Regions from separate parts of the Brevibacillus agri genome, predicted to be linked through region 2. Evidence: riboswitches for the same ligand, from Rfam matches in the RefSeq annotation. Region 2 holds a riboswitch; the other holds the start of a gene.
The links. Region 2 has a riboswitch for S-adenosylmethionine ahead of BA6348_RS00240 (homocysteine synthase). Riboswitches for the same ligand answer to the same signal wherever they lie in the genome.
Positions count from the first base shown of each region.

Region 1: it holds a riboswitch for S-adenosylmethionine, as region 2 does, so the genes downstream of both, BA6348_RS12320 (homoserine dehydrogenase) here and BA6348_RS00240 (homocysteine synthase) in region 2, are expected to answer to the same signal.

Region 1 covers NZ_CP026363.1:2,456,693-2,463,478, forward strand. Annotated here, with positions in the region: gene zwf (glucose-6-phosphate dehydrogenase) at 1-357, shown strand, start outside; gene BA6348_RS12305 (Gfo/Idh/MocA family protein) at 496-1,548, shown strand; gene BA6348_RS12310 (cyclase family protein) at 1,535-2,155, shown strand; gene BA6348_RS12315 (DinB family protein) at 2,372-2,887, shown strand; cobalamin riboswitch at 2,992-3,191, shown strand; SAM riboswitch class I at 3,657-3,764, shown strand; SAM riboswitch class I at 3,908-4,017, shown strand; gene BA6348_RS12320 (homoserine dehydrogenase) at 4,101-5,363, shown strand; gene BA6348_RS26685 (hypothetical protein) at 5,430-5,585, opposite strand; gene BA6348_RS12325 (CapA family protein) at 5,739-6,786, opposite strand, start outside.
Region 2 covers NZ_CP026363.1:42,713-49,498, forward strand. Annotated here, with positions in the region: gene BA6348_RS00220 (hypothetical protein) at 1-78, opposite strand, end outside; gene BA6348_RS00225 (YqzG/YhdC family protein) at 189-527, shown strand; gene BA6348_RS00230 (SCO family protein) at 528-1,151, opposite strand; gene BA6348_RS00235 (rhodanese-like domain-containing protein) at 1,277-1,588, opposite strand; SAM riboswitch class I at 2,083-2,191, shown strand; gene BA6348_RS00240 (homocysteine synthase) at 2,281-3,585, shown strand; gene BA6348_RS00245 (ArsR/SmtB family transcription factor) at 3,820-4,875, shown strand; gene BA6348_RS00250 (MFS transporter) at 4,872-6,086, shown strand; gene BA6348_RS00255 (AAA family ATPase) at 6,153-6,786, shown strand, end outside.

The sequences.
Region 1 (6,786 bases), 2.4 Mb from region 2:
GAAGAAGGAATCGCCTTGCAGTTGAATAGTAAGAATCCGGCCAATAGCGGAAAAATTGAGCCTGTCACGGTTGACTTCAGCGCAGGCCACCAGGACGTGCCAGAGGCGTACGAACGACTGCTGTTCGATGCGCTGCGCGGCGATTCCACTTACTTCGCCCACTGGAACGAAGTGCGGCTGTCGTGGAAATGGGTGGAGCCGATCCTTGCCGCCTTCGAACGCAATCTCGTTCCGCTCGTCTCGTATGAGGCAGGTTCACACGGTCCGGAGGCCGCGCGTGATTTGCTTCGGGAAGAAGGATTTTCCTGGTGGCTAGATCATGTAGAAGAACGTGAGCTGGAGCCAGTGCATCGGTAGTGTGTGCAGAGGGAGTGTCGGGCGCACGAGCGAAAAGGCTACGTGCCCAACCCGGCCCCTTCGACCAGCCAGCGAAAAACTGCCTGCAAATCCCACGACTTTCGGCCAATCAGCCCAAAAACAAGGGGGAAGCGATTCATGCGATTTGGCGTAATCGGTACCAACTGGATTACAGAAGAGCTCATCCAGGCAGGCCATACGGTAGAGGGCTTTTCCCTGCAAGCTGTTTGCTCGCGAACGCTCGAGCGCGCCAAGGAATTTGCGGCCAAGTTCGCGGCTCCTTTTTTCTACACGAATCCCGCAGAGATGGCGGCGAGCGGACAAATCGACGCCGTCTACATTGCCAGCCCCAATTGCTTTCATGCCGAGCAGGCCATCCTGTGCATGAGCTTGGGGCTGCACGTCTTGTGCGAAAAGCCGCTCGCCTCGAATGCGGACGAAGTAGAGGCGATGCTTGCGGCGGCGAAAAAGCATGATGTTCTGCTCATGGAAGCGGTCAAATCGACCCTCGTGCCGAACTTTTTTACGATTCAGGACCATTTGCCCAAGCTGGGGAAAATTCGCCGCTTCATCGCCAGCAATTGCCAGTATTCCTCCCGTTACGATGCGTATCGCGCGGGCGAGGTGCTGCGGGCTTTTGACCCGGCTTACTCCAGCGGAGCCTTGATGGATATCGGGATTTACTGTCTCTATCCGGCAATCGTTCTGTTTGGCAAGCCGGAGCAGGTCAAGGCAGAAGGAGTTGTGCTGGCGTCAGGGGTAGACGGAGAAGGCAGCATTCTTTTGAAGTACGAAGAGATGGACGCCATCCTCAGCTTTTCCAAGATTACCACCTCCTATCAGCCAGCGGAAATCCAGGGGGAGGACGCCACGATGGTGATCGATAAAATCAATCACCTGACGCGCATCGAGATTCGCTACCGAGACGGCAGGATCGAGGATGTGACCAGGCCCCAGACGCCGAAGGCGATGCACTACGAAATCAGGGAGTTTATCCGGCTGGCTTCGGCGGGCGCCAGAGAGTCGGCGACCAATTCACATGCAGCCTCCCGATTGACGATGGAAGTCATGGACGAAGCGAGAAGGCAAATCGGCGTCGTCTTCCCGGCCGATTTGCGGCGCGGAAGCAAGCATCCGGAGACAGGGAAGAACGAACAAAACAGGGAGGCGAAACGCGATGAAAATGTTTGATGTGACCGCACCTATTTTTGAAGGGATGACGGTGTACAAAAACAAGCCGGAAAAGCAGCCGAAGATTTTGTCTGCAACAAACGGCTACGTGACCGAGTCGAGAATCGACATGGATGTGCATTCTGGCACACATGTGGACGCGCCGCTGCACATGGTGAAGGACGGGGAGACGTTTGAAAGCATTTCGCTGGAAAAGCTGGTAGGAAACTGCCGCGTACTCGACCTGACGCATGTGGAAGACAAGATCGGGCGAGCCGAGCTGGAAGGTTACGACATTGCGTCGGGAGAGTTTGTCCTGTTTCAAACGAAAAATTCGTGGGAGGATGCTTTTTCGTTCGAGTTCGTCTATTTGGCACAAGACGGCGCAGCGTATTTGGCGGAAAAAGGCGTGCGCGGTGTCGGCACGGATGCATTGGGGATTGAGCGCAGCCAGGAAGGACACCCAACCCACAAAACGTTGTTTGGCGCAGGCGTGATCGTGATTGAGGGCTTGCGGCTTCGCGAGGTGCCCGCAGGAAAATACTTCATGGTTGCTGCCCCGTTAAAGCTGGTCGGCACAGACGCTGCTCCGGCAAGGGTGCTGTTGTTTGAGGGCTGGCAGGGATGAAGGTAAATAAAGCGTTCGCAGGGGGGAGCTGCGGGTTCGGGTACGGGTTCGGGCACGGATACGTATGCCCAACTGCTTTGCGCGACAGAGGGTCTGGCTTGCTATCCCTTTAAAACGGCCGTGATGTTACCACAGAGCATCTGAAAACCGGATGCTCTAAGAAAAGGCCAGACAGCAAAGGAATGACCGTTCCCAAAATCAAAGGAGGCGAAAAGCATGCCAAGTCGACCAAATCGCGAGGAATACGGGGAGTATTTTGCCTACTATGTCGAGCAAGTGCCAGAAGGCGAGTTGACAGCCGTACTGGCGAAGCAACTGGCGCAGACCGTCGAGATGTATGCCGGGCTTACCGAGGCGCAAGCGGAGTATCGCTACGCGCCGGGCAAATGGACCGTAAAAGAAGTGTTGGGGCATCTGATCGATACGGAGCGGATTATGAGCTACCGCTTGCTGCGAATTGCCCGGGGAGATCAGACACCGCTCGTCGGATTTGACGAAAATGCGTATGTTGCGCAAGCTTTTTTTCAGAAACGCGACCTGGCCGATTTGCTCGAAGAATATCAGGCTGTTCGGCAGTCGACGCGCGCTCTGTTGCGGGGAGTGGCAGAGGAGGCGTGGACGCGAACAGGGACGGCCAACGGCAACAAACTGTCCGCACGCACTTTGGCCTATGTCATTGCCGGGCATGAGGCCCATCACTGTCGCATATTGCGGGAAAGGTATTCACTGTAGACGGTATGCAAAAGCGAACCGCGTTGATTTGATTCGTCCCTTTCGCTTGTTTATTCTACCATTTTCAGGAAAAGTAGAATAGAATGGTAGTAACGATTTGCAAAATTGCATACGGGGGAACAGGTTCCTTGCGGCGATTCGCTGCTAAGGATAATAGGGAAGCTCGGTGCAAATCCGACACGGTCCCGCCACTGTAAGAGGGGAGTTTCGCGCACACAGGCCACTTGTCCAGCCGCTGGACAGGGAAGGCAGCGCCAGACGATGATCCCGAAGTCAGGAGACCTGCCTGTTTCAACAACACTGATGGACCTACGGGAGATAGGGAGGTGTTAGAGGACTCGCCATACTGGCAAACGGACAAGGATGTCTATTGCTTGCCTGCGCATTTTCTAACGATCGGATCTCGTTTCGATCAGTAGAAAATGCGTCTTTTGTTTTGGGGAGAGGAAATCGGCGCTGATTGACCGTGAGCAACTCAAAGGAGGGAGCAGCATGGTTCAGCTTTTCATCTGTCAATGGTGCGGTTATGTCGAAGAACGAGAGCTGTCGGGGGAAAGCGAGGAAGGGCTGGTCCGTTGCGTTTGCTGCAGTACGGAGGAAGTCGAAAGCGTTTTTGCCAGGTGAAGGCGACCGTACATTCGGAACGGTTGTCCCGTTTTTGGCCGTATCTGAACCGTTTCTGACCGCATCTAGCCTGGTTAAAAACGAAAAAGAATTTTGTTGACGAATGCTTTGGAATTTCTTAGAATAGGCTCAACAGCAAACAAAGTTCTTATCCAGAGAGGTGGAGGGTCTGGCCCGATGAAGCCCGGCAACCGTTGCGTAGTGCGACAAGGTGCCAATTCCTGCGGGGCGTTTTCGTTCCGAAAGATAAGAAGCGGGTACATCGTAGCAGTTATGACGAACCTTCTTCTTAGCGAAGAAGGTTTTTTGATGTTTCCGCTCAACAAAGGCTTTCTTTTCCAATAAGCTTTTCGCTTGGCCGCTTTCTCGACGAGAAAGAGCAAAAATTCATAGTTTTCTTTATCCAGAGAGGCGGAGGGACTGGCCCGATGAAGCCCGGCAACCGTCACACAGCTTGTGACAAGGTGCCAATTCCTGCAGGGCGGAAGCGTCCTGGGAGATAAGGAGAAGGATTTCGTTGATGCCAAAACCTTCTTCTTAGCGGGAAGGTTTTTTCTTTTTACGAAAATATTGCTATGAGGTGGTAGAAATGAGCGCAGGTGTAGTCAAGGTAGGGCTGCTTGGATTGGGAACAGTAGGGGGCGGCGTCATCAAGACGATTCGTTCGCAGCAGGAGAAGATGGCTGCGAGATTGGGCAAGCGAATCGAAATTGTCAAAGCATTGGTCCGCGATTCGGAAAAAGAACGGGCCGTTCAGGTAGATCCCGCGCTTTTGACCACGGATTTTGAGGACGTGTTGAAAAGCGATGTGGACATTGTCGTCGAGGTGATGGGGGGCGTCGAGCCGACGTATGACTACGTCCGTGCCTTGATCGAAAAAGGCTGCCACGTGGTGACGGCGAACAAGGAGCTGCTTGCCAAACGCGGCACAGAGTTGGTCGATCTGGCAAACCGGCATCAGGTCCATCTGGCCTATGAGGCGAGCGTGGCAGGCGGCATCCCGATTTTGAGCGTGCTGCGACAGTTTTTGCGCACGAACGATATTCAAGGAGTGCGCGGCATTCTCAACGGTACGACGAACTTCATCCTGACGAAAATGGAAGCGGAGCAGCTCCCCTATCAGGAAGTGTTGAAGCAAGCGCAGGAGCTGGGGTATGCGGAAGCCGATCCGCGCTCTGACGTGGAAGGATTCGACGCGATGTACAAACTGTACATTCTCGCGCAGCTTGTGTACGGAGAATCGCTGCCGCTTGCAAATGTCGTGCGCAAAGGGATTGCCGATTTGTCTCCTGGTCACATCCGTATCGCAAACGAGCTGGGCTACCGGATCAAGCTGATTGCCCAGGCGCACAAAACAGAGCAAGGAATCCGGCTCTCGGTTCAGCCGACCATGCTGCCTGTCGCTCATCCGCTGGCGCAAATTCAGGATGCTTTCAACGCTGTTCAGCTTTCCGGAAACATCGTAGGCGATCTGCTGTTTACGGGCAGAGGCGCAGGCGAGCTGCCGACGGCAAGCGCCGTTGTCGAGGATTTGGCTTATTTGTTGACGCAGCCGTTTACCCCGCATCCGGCCTGGAAGGAAAAAACGGCCGAAGCGCAGCCGAGTCAATGGCAGGACGAGCGCGTGCTGTGTTATCTCGAAGGCTCATGTCTCGCTGCGACGCCTGATCGCGTCCTGCATTTCTTGCGCGAGGCGGGCGTGACGGTGACGAAGCTGAAAGTCCAATTCGATCTGGGCGGAGTATTGCGCGCGGGGTTGATCGTAACAGGGATTCGCGAAGAGCACGAGGAAGTGCTGAAAAGCGATTTTGGCCTGTCCGTCCGCTGCTTCCCGCTGCTGGAAACGGCATAACCCGAAAAAGCGGCGCAAAAGAAAAAACGGGCAGGCAGCAAGGACGAATGCCAGATGGATGGCGTCCTACTGCCTGCCGTTTTTGTCCGAATGCTTGGGGGGATCAGGGGCGGAGCCGTTTTGCTGGTTTCCCGGGAAGACGGCTTTTTCCCATTTGGTCATGAAATAGCCCGAGAGCAGAAAAACGCCAATGGCTGCTACGGTAATGATGGCTCCTGTCATGCTCTCCCTCCTTTTGCTCGTAAAAGCGGTCTTGCTATGGTTTACGAATAAGGCTTGGAGAGGTTTCAGCCAAAAGAACAGGGATGCGCCCGTTTTTTCATGAGCGGCTTCCGGCTGAAGTGGCGAATAGGACGGGGGTTATACTATGCCATGCTAACTTCCCCGCACGCGGCCCTCTGCGTCAATCTGGACGTTTTCCGAGAGCGATTCGATTCGCTTGCGCAAAGCGGCTCCATCTGTGGCGTTCATCGGCACGGCTTGTCCCAGTTCGGCGTGGAACGGAAGCATTGTCAGGTCGCAGGCGGCGTTTTTCGTACAGCTTGCTTGCAGCACCATCGTTTCCCACGTTTTCGGCTCGGTCGAGCGCGTGAAAATGAAGTTGCCCAGGCTGTAGGCGATCCATTTGCCGCGATACTGCTCAAAGCCTTGCAGCACGTGCGGATGGCCGCCGACGATCAGGTCAGCGCCTGCGTCGATGTACGCCTTGGCGAGTTCTTTTTGATGATCGACGGGAAAGTCTTCGCGCTCTTTGCCCCAATGGGCGATCACGACGACGAGATCAGCCTGTGCTTTCGCCTGCTCGATGGCTTGGACGGCCAAGGCGGGGTCGTAGGTTCCCGCCAGTCCCGGCCCGTTTTTTTGCGCGAACCAGCTCACTTCCGGTATGACCCGGCTGAATCCGAGCACGGCGAGCCTGATGCCGTTTTTCTCCACAAAAACAGGCGCGAAGGCGCGGGTGGCATCGACTCCGCCCCCGACATAGGCGATCCGGTGTTCCTCCAGCGCGGCGAACGTATCGAGCAAGCCGTCTACGCCCTGATCCATCGAGTGGTTGTTCGCCAGATTGACCGCGTCGATTCCGGCGGCCTGCATGGCGGGCGCAGCCAAAGGGGACGACTTGTAGACGTACGCTTTGTTGTCGGCGGGAGTCCCTCTCGTCGTAAGCGGCGTCTCCAGGTTGGCGATGGTGTAGTCATCCTGCAAAAAAAGCGAGCGCACATGCGTGAACGGGTAGTCGTAGCCTTTTTCTAGCAAAACGTTTTCCACATTTCCTGCCATCATGACGTCCCCGACAAAGCTGAGCCGGACAGTCGGCTCCGGGGCAGCGACCGGCTCTGGTGCGGGAGTGGCTTTGGGAGCCTCGTGCTTGCCGAGCGCAGTGAAGCCGAGATAAGCGCCTGCCCCGAGGACGGCGAGCAAG
Region 2 (6,786 bases):
GCCGCTCCGGCGAGAGCGCAGCGCAAAAATCGCCAGGATGAGCGGAACACCAAATAAGGGAATGAGCAAGTAGTACATGAAATCCCCCGCTTTCCAAATTGTAAATATTTTCTACGAATGACATGAAAAAAAGGCTTCAAAATAGAGGGCAAGCTTGTTTTCCAATACAAAAAAGGGGGTCTTACGCCATGCAAGCCTCTGTATCCGTTCGCCTCGCGCGAAGCGTCCTGACCGCCATCGCAGCAAGCCTGCTGTTATTCTTCTTCCAGTATGCCCCTGCCTGCGCCCAGCCGCCATATGCCAAATGGGGCAGATTGGCGATGCAGGAGACGATGAAAAAATATCCGCATGCCCAGATCGTCGACTACCTGCACGTCGGGCGCACAGCAAAAACGCCCACCACGTCAGAGGAGACGTTCAAACTCTTGCTCCAGGAGGGCAATCGCAGGTGGGCGTTACTCGTGCATATTGAATTTGAAAATCAAACCGAGCATGTCGTGCAGATCACGTACGAGGAATCAGCCTGATTAGTCCGCAAGCTGCTCCATTTCCTTCAGCATCTGCTCCATGTCCATGTCGGCTGCCATGCCGTAGGCGCGGCGCATGTTTCCATCGCCATCGACGAGGAACATGCGGGCGGTATGGGCAAAGGAACCGTCAGGCTGCTTCAATACGGCAATCCCGAAATCCTTCGTCACCTTTTCCACCGCCTGGGCATCGCCGCGCAAAAACTTCCAGCCGCTCTGATCCGCCTTGAACTTCGCCGCGTACTGCTGCAACACTTCTGGCGTGTCGAAATCCGGGTCAAAGGTGATGGAAATGAACTCGACCTTGTCGCCGAACAGCTTTTTCTCCTTGAGCTGCTCTTGCAGCTTGGACATGTTGTACGTCGTCGCCGGGCAAATGTCAGGGCAGTTGGTGAACATGAACTCGACCAGCCGCACCTTGCCTTTGCCTTCCGAAAACGTAAACGAAGTGCCGTCACTGTTGTCCAACGTAAAATCGGCAATCGGCTTCATCACGGGAATCGGCTCTTTTGCCATGTATTTGTAGCCCAACACGCCTACAATCGCGAGGATAATCACGCCTGCGAGCACCGTAAACCAATGGCGCTGCAACGCGGATCCTTGTTGCTGTGCTCCCTCACTCACGATTTTCTTCCTCCCCTGCTTCTCTCATGCGTCCGCCGCTATACCGCGTAAAAGCGCATGTTTCTTTTTGTGTGGAAAACGTCTCGGCGTTGCCAGTGCGGTCGTGACCGTATGGACCGTACGGCTTACACTTCCTTCTCGCCAGGCCAAGCCAGCATGCCGCCGACCATATTGGCAGCGTCAAAGCCAAGCTCACACAAATATTCGGTCGCTCTGTGGCTGCGCGCACCGCTGCGGCACACCATGACGACCGGGATCTCCTTGTCCAGCTCGTCGATGCGATGCGGCAAAAAGCCGAGCGGAATCAGCTTGGCTTCTTTGATATGGCCTTCGTTCCACTCCTCCACCTCACGCACGTCAATCACCTGAAGCTTTTCGTTGGCCGCGAGCTTTTCCAGCAGCTCCTGCGGGGTAATTTCCTTCACGCCATGGCTCATCGCGTATGTTCCTCCTATATGTACAATCGTTTGGTCGTTTTCTGCCACTCCCATCATATCATAGGGCCATGCCATTTTCTAACGACGCGGGCGGCGAAAGCGCGGAGATATAGGGACAAATTTGTGACAGTGTGAGGGTGGGTTTGTTTTTGGACAGGGAGATGGTTGGTCGGTACAGGCGGGTGACACATTTACAAAAATAACCATTCTATATATGAAGACTACTATACAAAACAGCATTCTCTTTTTGGTTTGGAAAAAGGCGGGTGCAAGAAACGCAGAGCACCCTTGGAGTGCGGGGCATCAGCCTGCAAACCACGTCAACAAGGCGTATCACACAGGTACTTTGGACGTCATGGGAAACAGCATGAACGGGTGAGCATGAACAAATCTCTCAACGCCTCAATCCCACCAAATCCAACCTGATAACTCATTATTGATTATTGACAGCGAAGTGTGGTTTTTCATACAATTATGACAACAACTGAAGCAACAGTTCATCAAGAGCGGTGGAGGGACAGGCCCTGTGAAACCCGGCAACCAGCAAGCGTGCCTTGCGCGGTGCTAATTCCTGCAGAATCCATAGATTCTGAGAGATGAGTGCACACCCGTGTATAGCCGGAGCCTTCTTCTCCTCAGAGGAATGCTCCGTTTTTTTATCCCTAATCCCCATATATAAAGGAGAGATAAGCATGTCTGACCAGCAACAATGGAAACCGGAAACCCTCGCTGTACATGGTGGACAAGAAGTAGATCCCGTAACAGGCTCGCGCGCCGTTCCGATCTATCAGACGACTTCCTACGTCTTCCGCGACACGGAGCACGCCGCCAACCTGTTTGGCTTAAAAGAGTTCGGCAACATTTACACCCGCATCATGAATCCGACCCAGGACGCCTTTGAAAAGCGCGTGGCACTCCTGGAAGGCGGCGTCGGTGCTCTGGCAACTTCCTCTGGTCAGGCAGCGATCACCTTTTCCATTTTGAACATCGCCCAAGCCGGGGATGAAATTGTCGCATCCAGCAGCTTGTACGGCGGTACGTACAACCTTTTTGCGCACACTTTGCCGCGTCTTGGCATCAAGGTTCACTTTGTCGATCAGTCCAATCCGGAAAACTTCCGGGCGTTCATCAATGAGAAAACAAAGGCGCTCTTTTGCGAGACGATCGGCAACCCTCGCATTGACGTGGCGGACTTGCAGGCAATCGCTGACATCGCGCACGAAAACGGCGTGCCGCTGATCGTGGACAACACGTTCGCTTCGCCGATCCTGTGCCGTCCATTCGAGCATGGCGCAGACATCGTCGTCCACTCCACGACCAAGTTCATCGGCGGGCACGGCACAGCGATCGGCGGCATCATCGTCGATTCCGGCAAGTTCGACTGGAACAACGGCAAATTCCCGGGCCTGACGACACCAGACCCGAGCTACCACGGCGTCGTCTATACGGAAGCAGTCGGACTGCTCGCCTACATCATCAAGGCGCGCGTCCAACTGCAGCGCGACATCGGCGCAGCCGTGGCCCCGATCAACTCCTTCCTGTTCCTGCAAGGTCTGGAGACGCTGCACCTGCGCATGGAACGCCACAGCCAGAACGCCCTGGCCGTAGCCCAATTCCTCGCCGCGCATCCAGCGGTCGAGTGGGTCAGCTACCCTGGCCTGGAAGGTGACGCCAACTACGCGCTGGCACAAAAATATTTGCCAAAAGGCGCTGGCGCCATCCTCACCTTTGGCATTCGCGGCGGCGTGAAGGCAGGCAAAACACTGATTGAATCCGTGAAGCTGTTCTCGCACCTGGCCAACGTGGGCGATTCCAAGTCGCTCGTCATCCATCCGGCCAGCACGACGCACCAGCAGATGAATGAGGAAGAACAGGCGGCTGCCGGGGTCACGCCAGGGCTGATCCGACTGTCGGTGGGCACAGAGGCGATCGACGACATCATCGGCGATCTGGAGCAGGCATTGCAACGCGCCGTTCAACCTTCTACTGTCAACTAAGTTTGCTTTTGTCTCGTAAAAAGTGGCACGCAACTCTCGCGGGAGAGGCGTGCCGCTTTTCTTTTTTCGGGTGCTGTCTTCTGCTTGCTGCTTTCAGGCGCTCGCCCCTCTTCCTGCCACACTCAACGATTCTGGTTCGAAATCCATCTAACCAGTCATACGAAAAATATTGAATTTACAATTCAAAACATTTAGAATGAGACGTACTACAAATACTGGAAGGATGATCCCCTCTTGAAAGTATGGAACATCGGGAGCGAACGCACGACCTACGAGGTGCAATTCGCCTTTTCGCCGCTTTTTGAAGCAGCGCTGGGCATCGCCGTTGCCACTTACGAGCAGATTCATCACACGCTGGAGCAGCCGCCCGCCCACTGGCGCGAGCTAATCGAGGCGCTGCCTCCTGCTGTCCAGCGCGAGGTCGCTTACGCCAAGGCGCACAACACATGGAAGACGCTTTTGCATCTGCTTCACCAGTACCGCCAGCAGCCTTTTGCCGAGCTGAAGTCGTTTCTTGGCTACGTCAGGCAGTTGCCAGAGGAAGAGCTGCGCTACCAGGCACTGCCTTTTTTGGGCGAAGCGCAGCAAGCTTCCCGGCGAAAAGCCGCGCAAGGAAGCAGCGCCGATCGCGAACTGTTGCAGGCGGCCTGTCGCAGCCATCTCTTTTTCGAACGGTACATCGCCCATATTACTTCGGTGGACGCGGAGGAATTGCGCCAGCACCTGCTCGTGCTGATGGAAGGCTGGTATCAGGCGCACATCGAGCCGCAGGAGGAGCGCATCTGCCGCATGCTCGAACGGGAGATTGCCCAAAAGCGCGGCATGCAAGAAAAGCTCGACCCGGAAGCGCTGGTGGAATGGGCGACTGGAGCAAGCTATCCGCCTGAGCCGACTGTCACCCGCGTCCTGCTGATTCCGCAGGCGGTCTATCGCCCCTGGACGGTGCAGGCCGATGACGCAGGCTGCAAAATTTTTTACTACCCGGTTGCCGATGAAAACTTGCGCGAGCAAATCGACCCGTATCAGCCGCCGCAGACGCTGGTCCAATCCTTCAAGGCGCTCGGAGACGAGCAGCGGCTCCGCATGGCGAAAATGCTCGCAAAACAGGAGCTGACGCTGCAAGAACTGACAGAAGCGCTCCAGATGGCCAAATCGACGGTGCATCATCACTTGTCGATGCTGCGCTCCGCCCGGCTGGTCGAGACGAGCGGAACCCGCTATCGCCTGCGCAGCCAAGCTCTCTCGCAACTCCCGCTGCTACTCGGGCAGTTTCTCGACACGGACAAATGATGACAGCAGCCACGAGCACATCCGCCCTCTGGAAAGACCGCTCCTACCGCTACATCCTGCTCGGCCAGCTCACCTCCGAGCTGGGCGCCTCGCTCGGCACGCTCGCCAATAGCTGGATCATCTACCAGGTGACCGGCTCGCAGGCAGCCGTCGGGCAGATGTGGCTGCTCTACTTTGTACCATCGCTCGTCGTGCAGCTTGTGGCCGGACCGTATCTCGACCGCTATGACAAAAAACGCGTCATGCTGTTTTCGCAATGGATGCGCAGCATCGCGTTCGGCTGTTCCTTCGCCGCGATTGCGACCACGCCCGGCTCCTTGTGGCCGCTCTACTTGACCGCGCTCGTGAACGGCCTCGTCCAGCCGCTGTACGTCCCGGCAAGCCAGTCATTGCTTCCTGCTCTCGTCCCAAAAGAACAGTTGCTGCAAGCAAACGCCTATCTGGACAGCGCGCTGCGCATCGCCATGATCGCAGGTCCGCCGCTGGGCGGGGTTCTCGTCGCCAGCATCGGTGGCGATCAGGTGCTGGCATTGGTCGCCGTCGGCTATGCGCTCAGTGGAGCTTTTCTTCTCCCGTGCAAAAACGCTCCCGCCCTCCCTGCCCGGGTGGCCGAATCGTGGTTTTCCATGTTCAAAGCCGGCCTCGCGATTTTTGGGGAAAAGCCGCTGCTTCTCTATCTGAGCCTGTATTCGGCTCTCGTGCAGTTTGCGGTAGGGGTCACGCTCGTGCTCAACCTTCCGTTTGTGGCGGGAGAGCTGCACGGAACAGCCTTTCACGTCGGGTTGTTTTTGGCCAGCTATCCGTTCGGCTACTTGTTTGGGACGTTTCTCGTGCCGCGGCTGCGCAATGGACGGGAACAGCCGCTCATCATGCTAGGCTCTCTGGTCGCAGGCGGGGCGAGCTTCGTCACTCTAGGGTTTACCCATATGATCGAACTGGCGATTTTGATAGAAGTGCTGGCGGGTGTCGCCGCGCCGTTTTTCCAGTTGCACAGCACCCGTCTCTATCAGCTCCACGTCCCGCCCGCCATGATGGGGCGCGTCTTCTCCGTGCGCCTGCTGATCGTCCGCACGACCATGCCCGCAGGCATCTGGCTGGGCGGAACACTCAGCGACAGCGTCGGCGTTCGGCCCCTCTACGTCGCCATCGGCGCGTTAATTGTCGTCGCTGCCGTCGGCGGGATTACTTTACAAAAAATTTGTAAAATATAGGATATTCCATGTATAATGAAATCCAGCAACTGCCTCTCCATCCTATCTACTTAAAGGAGAATTTCCATGACTCATCCCGCTCTGGATAGCCTTTTGACTTCCGTAAATCGCGTAATCGTAGGAAAAGAAGAGCAGGTTCGCCTGCTGGTGACCGCTCTGTTGGCGCGCGGGCACGTGCTGCTGGAAGACTTGCCTGGCATGGGCAAGACCGTGCTTGCCAAAACGTTGGCGCAGGCCATCGGCGGGACGTACAACCGCCTGCAGTTCACCGCTGATCTGCTGCCTTCCGATGTAGTCGGACTGCACGTGTTCAACCAGCGGACGAGCGAATTTGAACTGCGCAAAGGACCTGTTTTCGCGGACGTTTTGCTCGCGGATGAAATCAACCGCGCAACGCCCCGCACCCAATCCGGTCTGCTCGAATGCATGGAAGAACGCCAGGTCACCATCGAAGGCGTCACGCTGCCGCTGCCCTCAACGATGCTGGTGATCGCCACCCAAAACCCAATTGAATCGGAGGGGACCTATCCCCTGCCCGAAGCCCAGTTGGACCGCTTCCTGTTCCGCCTGTCACTCGGCTACGGCACGCGCAAGGACGCCAAGGAAATACTCCGCAGATTCCGCAGCACCTCTCCTCTGGAGACGGTGCAGCCAGTGATCTCGGTGGAACAAATCGCCGCCCTGCAAAAAGAAGTGACGG